Regions from separate parts of the Undibacterium sp. Ji83W genome, predicted to be linked through region 3. Evidence: predicted binding sites of a transcription regulator. Region 3 holds the regulator's gene; each other region holds the start of a gene.

Region 1 (3,282 bases), on a different contig from region 3:
GCTCTCGCCTGGATGCATTGGCGCGGTCAGCCGATAATTCCCAATTGCTGTAACCGCGCTCACCACTACCATAAGGCGCAGCATCGGTATGACCAGACAAACTGATGCGGTTAGGCACATCATTGAGCGCTTTACCGATCTCGTGCAAAATTTCTCGGGTGTAGGGCTGCAAATCTGCCTTGGCCGAAGCAAACATAGGGCGGTTTTGCTCGTCCACCATCTGGATGCGCAAGCCGTCAGTCGTGATATCAAGCAAAAGCTGTTTCTTGTATTGCTTCAGTGTAGGGTTGGATTCGATGGCGGCTTCAATTTTAGACTTCAGGCCTTTCAGCCTTTCTGCTTCTACTTTTGCCAGAGCAGCCTCTGCAGCCTGCAAGTTGTAGGTTTTCTTTTGCGTTTCTATCTCGCCCTTACGGCTTTGACCTTCACGCGCACTCAGATCCTTACCACCACCCTTGATCACGCTGGAACTATCACCGCTGCCATCACCACCAGCCATCGCCACCTTTAAAGGCGTCTGAAAATACTCGGCGATGCCGTTCAAATTACCTTTGGCAGTAGAGCCTAGCAACCACATCAACAGAAAAAATGCCATCATCGCCGTCACAAAATCAGCGTAGGCAATTTTCCAGGCACCTCCATGGTGGCCACCGGCCACCTTCTTGATGCGCTTGACTATAATTGGTCGTAATTCTTCGCTTGCCATCATCAATCCAGTTTTTATTATTTAGATTTCGATTGCTTAATGTGATCTTCCAATTCAGTGAAAGTTGGCCTTTCAGTTGAATACAATACCTTCCTGCCAAACTCCACCGCCAAAGCTGGTGCATAACCGTTCAAGCTGGCCAGCAAAGTCACTTTGATGCACTGAAAAGTCTTGGATGACTCATCCAGTTGCTGCTCCATCAAACCAGCCAGTGGCCCGACAAAACCATAGGCCAGCAAAATACCCAGGAAAGTACCGACCAGGGCATGAGCAATCAAGATACCGAGCTCAGATGGAGGAATACCGACAGACTCCATCGTGTGCACCACCCCCATCACCGCAGCCACAATACCAAAAGCGGGCAAACCATCACCTAACTTGGCAATGAAATGCGCAGGAACCGCACCTTCGTGATGATGCGTTTCCAACTCATTGTCCATCAGATTTTCAATTTGAAAGGCATCCATATTCCCTGAAACCATCAGGCGCAAATAATCCCCTATAAACTCCATCATATGATGATCGTGGACAATTGCAGGATATTTACTGAAAAGCGGGCTTTCTTCCGGGCGTTCAATATCACCCTCGATAGACATCAGGCCTTCTTTGCGCACCTTGGTCAGGACATCGAACAGCATCGTCATCAGCTCCATATACAAAGCTTTTGTATATTTTGAGCCTTTCAGGACACCTGGAAGTGCCTTCATGGTGGCCTTCAGGGTTTTCGCATTATTACCAACCAGAGAAGCGCCAACTGCAGCGCCGCCTATCATCAGCAACTCCAGTGGCTGAAACAATACCGCGATATGCCCACCGGACAAAACAAAGCCACCAAAGACTGAGCCCAATACGATGATATAGCCGACGATAACTAACACGAGCTTTTACTCCTTAGAGAGGATTTTTTTATAATATCGACTACACTACCTCAGACCTGAAGCATTCACCAGAAATGGAAGGTTAAATATTGCTTCAGGAATACATTTCACTATATGCATTATATGCGCCAGACATAAAGAACGGGGTCATTCGCATTGCTTTTTATAGTTAAATCCGCCTCAATGCCAGGCACTTTGAACTCATAACTCATGAATTGCGTACCTGGTCGCATCTCATTACTGATTTTTTCCCACAAGTCAGGCATAGCCGCTGGTGAAAGATAAGCAAAGACCACATCAAACTCAGCAAAATCCAGTTGCAGATAATCTTTTAAATAGAAGCGAACCCTGGGGCCCACCCATTTAGCTCTGAACCAACTGACCAGCCACGGAAAAGGTGCCACCTCGACCCCAAAAAAAGATTGTTGAGGCCGTAGCCTGGCAAGGCTGACAGACACACCGCCAAAGCCACTACCAATATCAATAAAGGACAAATCATCATGCGCAGGTAGTTGCTCAAGAATACACGGCAACAAACTGGATTTGGAAGGAAAATATGGAACTTGTGTGCGGTAAGTTGACCAAAACAACAATACCATCAACACAAAGATCGCCAGACTCACGCCCGGATGCAATTGAAAAACCAGAGATGCTACAACTGCAAAGGGAAAAATGAATTGTATGAGCCACCACCACCAACTCATGCGCAGCAAGAAACTGAGAACGGCAGCCAGGCTGGCGTGAACGATGAGTAGTAAATAAGGGGAAAGTATGCCGCCAAACTGCCACCGGTCGGTCGCATACAGCACATAAGACAGGCCAAATGCAAGCAGTTGTATGAGCAAGGCCAAAAAGACAGGCGAAGAGAAGACTCCGTCATCCGGTAGGAGTTTGCCTTTGCGGGTTTTTGATGATGCTACCTCCAAGGCTCCTCCTGAATTTTATGCCACCAATTCCAGCGCGGCCTCCGCATCTTTTGCTTTTTTTGTTTTACCTGCCCGTGACGGGACGTGGCATAAACCACAAGCATAATCATCATGCAAATCCAGACTATGCGCAACAAAATGCCCTCCGCATTTGCAACATTTTGCAAAACTCAGCATTTTTCCTTCAAAGAAGCGCACCAGGGTCCAGGCACGGGTCAGTGACAAGACCGGCTCCTCACCCGCAGGAACAGGCATTTGCTCCAGATACAGGCGGTACGCCTTGATGACAGCTTCAATACCATCAACGCCTGCATGTTCACGCAGATATTTATGGATATTCATGAACAGCGAAGAATGAATATTTGGCTGCCATGTAATAAACCAGTCAGCAGAAAAAGGCAGCATGCCTTTGGGTGGAGATACACCCTTCAATTCCTTGTATATCTTCAGCAGACGCTCACGCGACAAGGAAGTCTCTGATTCCAGCAATTGCAATCTGGCGCCCAGATTGACCAACTCAATTGCCAATTGAATTTCGTGAGCTTCATTTACTACACTTTTGCTTGCCATGATTTTTCTCCATCCGCCTTGATTTTAATGCCCGACAAATTAATGGATTTCTTCTACTGGTTGACCAGCCATCAAAATCGCAGCATGGGAATGTGCAAGCGCACGTTCCTTGTTGTAATTTGTCAACATACACAAAATGGAGCTATCTTCGAAGCGGAAGCGCGCCAACATCATATTGGAGCCAGCCAATTTCAAAATCTGG
Region 2 (3,282 bases), on a different contig from region 3:
TCAGTATCGCTTCCATCTCCAGCGCAAAATCGAGCGCCCTGGGTGTTGGTGCATCTTCCAGCTACGCTACTACAGTAGCCGGTGCCGGTGCCGTTACCACAACAGCTCTGGCTGCTGGTGACTTGTCCATCAACGGTTTCCAAGTAGGCGCATCCGCTGCTGACGGCGTATCTTTCTCCAACTCTACAGGCAGTGGTATCTCTAAAGCAGCAGCAATCAATGCAATTAGCGGCAGCACAGGCGTTACAGCAACTGTAGGCTCCACCGCTATTGCAGGTACAGCCAGCACATCTGCTACAGCGATTGCCTCAGGCGACATCACCATTAACGGCGTAAATCTGGGTGCCTTGAACGCTTCCACCTCTGGCGCACAACGTGGTGCTCAAGTTGCAGCAGCTGTTAATGCGATCAGTACACAAACAGGCGTTACAGCTACATTCAATACAACAACTGGTGCTGTTGCACTGGCTGCTGCTGATGGCCGCAACATCACTGTAACAGCAAGCACCAATGCTGCCGCAGCTGCTGCCAACACAGGTATTACTGTATCGGCAACTGGCGCAACTGACGTCAGCACATCGACACTGTCCCTGACCTCTACCAGTTCTGCAGGTATCACCCTGGCTAACGGTACAGGTACTGGTTTGACAGCTGCCAACCTGACAGGTGGCTTCACCTCTGCGTCGGTCACAGTAGGTGCAGGTGTATCTTCACTGAATCTGGGTACCGCTGCCGGGGCCACCGCCGCGTTGACGACCATTGATGCGGCGCTGCAGTCAATCAATAGTTCCCGCGCTTCTCTGGGTGCGTATCAAAATCGCTTCTCTTCCGCGATTGAAAGTTTGCAGACTAACTCTGAAAACTTGACAGCATCCCGCAGCCGTATCCGTGATGCAGACTTCGCCCAAGAAACTGCGACTCTGACACGCGGTCAGGTTCTGCAACAAGCCGGTACTGCGATTTTGGCTCAAGCAAATGCCTTGCCTAACGGTGTTCTGGCCCTGTTGCGTGGTTAATAACAGTAGGCTTATGTAAATTAGGTTTATACTTAAAGCATAAAGCATGTCCCCCTGACCAAATTTTTGGTCAGGGGTATTTTTCTTGAAGGAACAGATCATGGACATCCGATCGATAGGGAGTGCTTCTCAATCAGGACAACTGATCAATGACCGCATACCTGCCTCAGATACTGGCGCTTCCGTACACAAGTCATCTGCTGCTGCCACCCAGACTATTGATGCCGTCAAGGCGACTTCGTCTGCTACTTCTCCACCTGAAGTAGAAAAAGTGACAAAAGCCGTCAACGATATCAATAAAACAATTCAAGCACTATCCCAAAATCTGGAATTTAGTGTTGAAGAGCACAGCAATCGGGTGGTGGTCAAAGTTATTGACCAGCAAACCAAAGAGGTATTGCGTCAGATTCCATCAGAAGAAGCCATTGAAATTTCTCGTTCGCTCGATAAATTGCAGGGGCTATTAATTAAACAGCAAGCGTAATTCACAAATACGGCCTTTTTGGGCTAAATTTTAAATTGGCATGTAAATTCCCCTCTAAAGTCTGGTTTGTCTTTGCCGATAATTTAGTACAGTACGGTCTGACAAGGGGAACAATGTGGGCATACAATCGACAGGCTTAGGCGCCAATCTGGACGTCAACGGTCTCATTACTAAATTAATGCAGGTGGAAAGTCAGCCCCTGACGACATTGGCTAAGAAAGAAGCCAGTTTTCAGGCAAAGCTATCTGCTTATGGCACGCTTAACAGTGCTCTCAGCGTTTTTCAGTCCAATGTTACCGGTCTCAGCAATCTGGGCACTTTTCAGTCGCTAACTGCCTCTGCAGGCGACAGCTCTATCCTGTCTGCTACCACCACCAGTGTTTCAACCCAGGGCAGCTATAACATCAATGTGACCAAGCTGGCACAGGCACAGACCATTTCCAGCGCAGGTCAGCTCAGCTCTACAGCCAGCATAGGCAGCGGCACCAGCACCACCATCAACTTTGAGTTTGGCACCATTACAGGCGGTGCATTGGCCAACGGTACCTATACAGGCTCCACTTTTACCCAGGATGCGACGCAGGCAATCGGCACTGTCACTATTGATGGCGCCAACAATTCCCTGCAAGGCATACGTGACGCAATTAATGCGGCAAAAGTCGGTGCAACTGCCGCCATCGTTGGTGATGGTAGCGCCACGCCTTACCATCTGGTACTTACTTCCGCAAAAACTGGTGCTACTTCCAGCCTGAAAATTACTGCAACGGGTGATGCCGCGATCCAAAGCCTGGTCAATTATGACCCGGCCGGCACGCAAAATTTGACAGAAACAACAACAGCACAAAACGCCGCATTGACAGTCAATGGCATAGCAATTTCAAGCACATCCAATGCAGTAGCGGGTGCCATACAGGGCACAACCCTGAATTTGAGCAAGGTCGGTACAACCAGTCTGTCACTGAGCGCCAATACCAGTGGCATCCAATCGGCCATTAATGGTTTTGTAAAAGGTTTCAATGATTTTCAAGCCACATTAAAATCTTTGACCGGCTATGATGCCAGTACCCAAAAAGGCGGCATCCTGATAGGTGACTCTACGGCCAGGAATGTACAAAGTCAGATCAGGTCAACACTGAGCACCGCGGTAAATGGCTTGGGTGGGAATATCACTACCCTGGCGAGCATAGGCATCAGCTTTCAAAAAGACGGCACACTCTCTGTAGATTCGTCGAAACTAAGTACTGCGTTATCCACTAACTACAGCGACATCAGCGGTCTGTTTGCCTCAGTCGGCAAAGCAACGGACAGCCTGGTCAGTTACACTAGTTCTACCAGTGCGACCAAACAAGGTGCTTACGGTTTAGACATCTCTGCCATTGCCACCCAGGGTGGATTGCTGGGCAATCTGGATCTCACTACTGGCAATACAACGATTGCGGCAAGTACTACGCTCAACGTTACACTGGACGGGAAAACTTCCCTGGTTTCGCTGGCTGCTGGAACCTATACAGCATCTTCACTGGCAACCTTGTTGCAGACTTCGATTAACGGCAATTCCACATTCAAAGACAATGGCTCAGCAGTTACGGCCACCATCAACGGCAGTGGTCAGCTGCAATTGCAATCTACCCGTTATGGCAGTGCATCCAATGTGAATCTGGCTGATGGCACTGGTACGGGCGCCGCCAGCTTTACGGGTACCGTGCTCAATGGTACTGCCGGGATAGATGTGGCAGGCAAGCTGAATGGCATTACCGCTACCGGCACAGGGCAGTATCTGAC
Region 3 (3,282 bases):
CCGTGCTTTCAAACTCAAGCGCGAAACGGCTGCTTTCCGTTATCTCGATGAAGAATTGCCTCTGCTGATGGCTGGTGCAGTCAATGCTGCTCAAGCATCAGGACGTGCTGGTCAGGAGGTGTCCCTTGGCTAGTTTCGATCAGGCTGAAGGCCTGCGCCGCATGCTGGCTGGGCCAAAACCAAGAGTGTTTACTTTTTTGTCAGCATTGAGGGAAGATGAAAAAAGCGGCATGCTGGTTAATCTGGGGGTGTCACTGGCACGTCAGGGTAATCAGGTGTTGATGGTGGATGCGCGCTCTTCAGAAAACAGCGTGGGCGCTTGGTTGAATGCCAACCTTGATCAGACCTTATTGGATGTAGCGAAACAACAGCGTACAATGAAGGAAGCAGTGAAATTGGTCGCTTCCGGCTTGTCGGTGACGATGTTGGCGCGCCATGCGTGGCTGCCGCAAGAAAACACGCGACAATTGTCCAAAGTGTTTGATGTGGCGGCGAATCGTGCTGACCTGGTCATCGTGGATAGCGAGATCAATCTGGATGACAGTTTCCCACTGGCGACGCTGGACGACAGCGAGCTGGTGATACAGGTTTCGGCTGATCCGGACATGATCAAGGCTGCTTATGGCCTGATCAAGCGTGTGAGCAACCGCCTTGGCAGGCGTGGTTATGGTATTTTAGTATCCGGTGCATCGGAAAAAGAGGCGAGATTGATTTATACAAATATGGCGCAAGCGGCCAGCCGTTATCTGGCAGTGCCGCTGCACTACGTCGGCAATGTGCCGGAAGATGAACATGTAAGAAAGGCTGCACATTTGGGACGCTCTGTGATTGATGCTTTTCCTAAAGCCCTTGCTTCGCTGGCATTCTCCCGGCTGGCTGAACAATTGGCGAAGACCGCGCGTTCCACATTATGTTTAGAGGGAGTCCCTGAGCTGGGTGTCGGTCTCGGAATGTAATCAAAAAATGTACACCGCTAGCGGAAAATCAGATAAAAACTTCCTTTTAAGGGAGCATGCGCCCCTGGTCAAGCGTCTGGCTTACCAGTTGAAGGCGCGCCTGCCTCCCAGTGTGGAGGTAGACGATCTCGTGCAGGCCGGTATGATAGGCCTGCTGGATGCCGTTAACCGCTATGAAGATACCCATGGAGCACAGTTTGAAACCTATGCGGTACAGCGCATACGAGGGGCCATGCTGGATGAATTGCGCAGTAGTGACTGGCTGCCGCGTGGCGTGCGCCAGAATATGCGCAAGATAGAAAATGCCATGAATGTGCTACAGCAAAAGCTGGGGCGACCACCATTGGAAACGGAAGTGGCCAAGTCGCTCAAGCTCAGCCTGGAAGAGTACCAGAACCTGCTCACCGACAGTGGCGGGCATCAACTTGTGTACTACGAAGACTTTCATGATTCAGATACCAAGGAACATTTTCTCGATCATTATTGCTCGGATTTTTCTGGCGATCCGCTACAGGATTTGCTTAATGACGACTTCCGCGATGCTGTCATCGGTGCGATAGACAGCTTGCCGGAGCGAGAGAAACTGCTCATGGGTCTGTACTATGAGCAGGAATTAAATCTTAAAGAAATCGGTGCCGTGATGGGGGTGTCAGAATCGCGGGTCTCACAATTACATAGTCAGGCGGTCGCCCGGCTCAGGGCATACTTAAGGGAGAAAGCGTGGACTGGGCTAGCATAGTTGGTTTGATACTGGTGGTGTTGGGCATCGTCAGCGGACAGTTGATTGAAGGCGGGCGCCTGTCTTCGCTGGTGCAGCCAGCTGCTTTTGTTATCGTGGTTATCGGGACCCTGGGCGCAGTTTTATTGCAAAGCAGGCTGAATACTTTCGTGCGCGGCGTGCGTATGCTGCGCTGGGTGGTCTCTGAACCGCCGGATAGCAGCAAAAAAAATGTCGCAGATGCACTGATTTGGAGTGTGGTTGCCAGACGAGAAGGCTTTCTTAGTCTGGAGCGTTATATGAACGCCTCCACCGATCCCTTCATAGGCAAGGGCCTGCGTCTGGTGATTGATGGCATAGACCCGATACGCCTGAAAGACATACTCGATGTCGATATTTCCCTGTATGAAATGGAGCAGCGCCAGGCTGCCAAAATTTGGGAAGCAGCGGGTGGTTATTCTCCTACCATAGGTATCCTGGGTGCTGTGCTGGGGCTGATACATGTGATGGAAAATCTTAGTGATCCATCCAAACTCGGTGGCGGTATTGCAGTTGCCTTTGTTGCCACGATCTATGGCGTGGGTATGGCCAACTTACTATTCTTGCCAGTCAGCCATAAACTGAAAGAAATCATAGGCCGTGAAGTGACGCGACGTGAAATGCTGTCTGATATTTTTTATAGCATCGCTTTGGGCGATAGCCCGCGTGTGGTGGAAGAAAGACTGACCAATCATCGCAACTGACGGTAAGACTACAAGGTAACGCTACTCTGCGAAAATATACTTATGGCAAGAAAAAAATACCACGAAGAACCAGAAAACCATGATAGATGGCTGGTTTCTTACGCGGATTTTATTACCTTGCTGTTTGCCTTTTTTGTCGTCATGTACGCGATATCCTCTCTCAACGAGGGTAAGTACCGCGTCTTGTCAAATTCTCTGACTGGTGCCTTTGGCAAGGTCATGACGGTTAATCCCAGGTCTGTTGATGCGCCGACTGAGCAAAAGATCAAGCTTGATCCTTTGCCGCTGGTCAAAAACCGTATCAGCGAGGGTTTGCGCAAGGAGCGGGCGCAAATGACCACCATGGCCAAGGATATCCTGACCGTGCTGGAGCCCCTGGTGCGTGAAGGCAAGGTGCGGGTGACTCAGACCAGCCGCGGAATCACCATAGAAATTAATGCCAGCCTCTTGTTTGCACCGGGTGATGCCCGTCTGAATATCGATTCCATACAGGCACTGAAAGCCATAGCGGGTGTCCTCAAGATCGATACCCATGCAATACAGGTAGAAGGGCATACCGATAATCTGCCTATTAAAAATTCCATCTTCCCCTCTAACTGGGAACTGTCTGCCGTGCGGGCCAGTACGGTTGCACGTTTGCTCACAGAGAATGGTGTCGATGAAAACCGGGTGACAGCGGTAGGACAGGGGGCGAAATTGCCTGTGAGTGATAATGAGACGCCGGAAGGGCGAGCCAGGAACCGGCGTGTATCAGTCACCATATTGGCTGTGTTGCCAGAACCAGTGGTGGAAGTGCCTATATTGCCAGCGCCTGCGGCAACATCATTGCCCGCACCAGCTGTGAGGCCAGCCGCAGCTTCCTTGT

Evidence for each region. Region 3 encodes FliA, which starts transcription of late flagellar genes. Its sites were predicted from a motif close to CTAAAGTTTNNNNNNNNNNNGCCGNTA; they were not measured.
Region 1: the regulator FliA is predicted to act here: its motif matches at 1,619-1,645, upstream of motA (flagellar motor stator protein MotA).
Region 2: the regulator FliA is predicted to act here: its motif matches at 1,555-1,581, upstream of fliD (flagellar filament capping protein FliD).

Annotation. Positions count from the first base shown of each region.
Region 1 is NZ_JBMPOZ010000015.1:77,546-80,827, reverse strand. It holds gene motB (flagellar motor protein MotB) at 1-706, opposite strand, end outside; gene motA (flagellar motor stator protein MotA) at 724-1,584, opposite strand; gene ACO0LD_RS21980 (class I SAM-dependent methyltransferase) at 1,704-2,510, opposite strand; gene flhC (flagellar transcriptional regulator FlhC) at 2,526-3,080, opposite strand; gene flhD (flagellar transcriptional regulator FlhD) at 3,120-3,282, opposite strand, start outside.
Region 2 is NZ_JBMPOZ010000020.1:27,852-31,133, forward strand. It holds gene ACO0LD_RS24715 (flagellin) at 1-1,016, shown strand, start outside; gene ACO0LD_RS24720 (flagellar protein FlaG) at 1,102-1,500, shown strand; gene fliD (flagellar filament capping protein FliD) at 1,616-3,282, shown strand, end outside.
Region 3 is NZ_JBMPOZ010000009.1:97,417-100,698, forward strand. It holds gene flhF (flagellar biosynthesis protein FlhF) at 1-133, shown strand, start outside; gene ACO0LD_RS16245 (MinD/ParA family ATP-binding protein) at 126-956, shown strand; gene ACO0LD_RS16250 (RNA polymerase sigma factor FliA) at 964-1,695, shown strand; gene ACO0LD_RS16255 (flagellar motor protein) at 1,677-2,417, shown strand; gene motD (flagellar motor protein MotD) at 2,460-3,282, shown strand, end outside.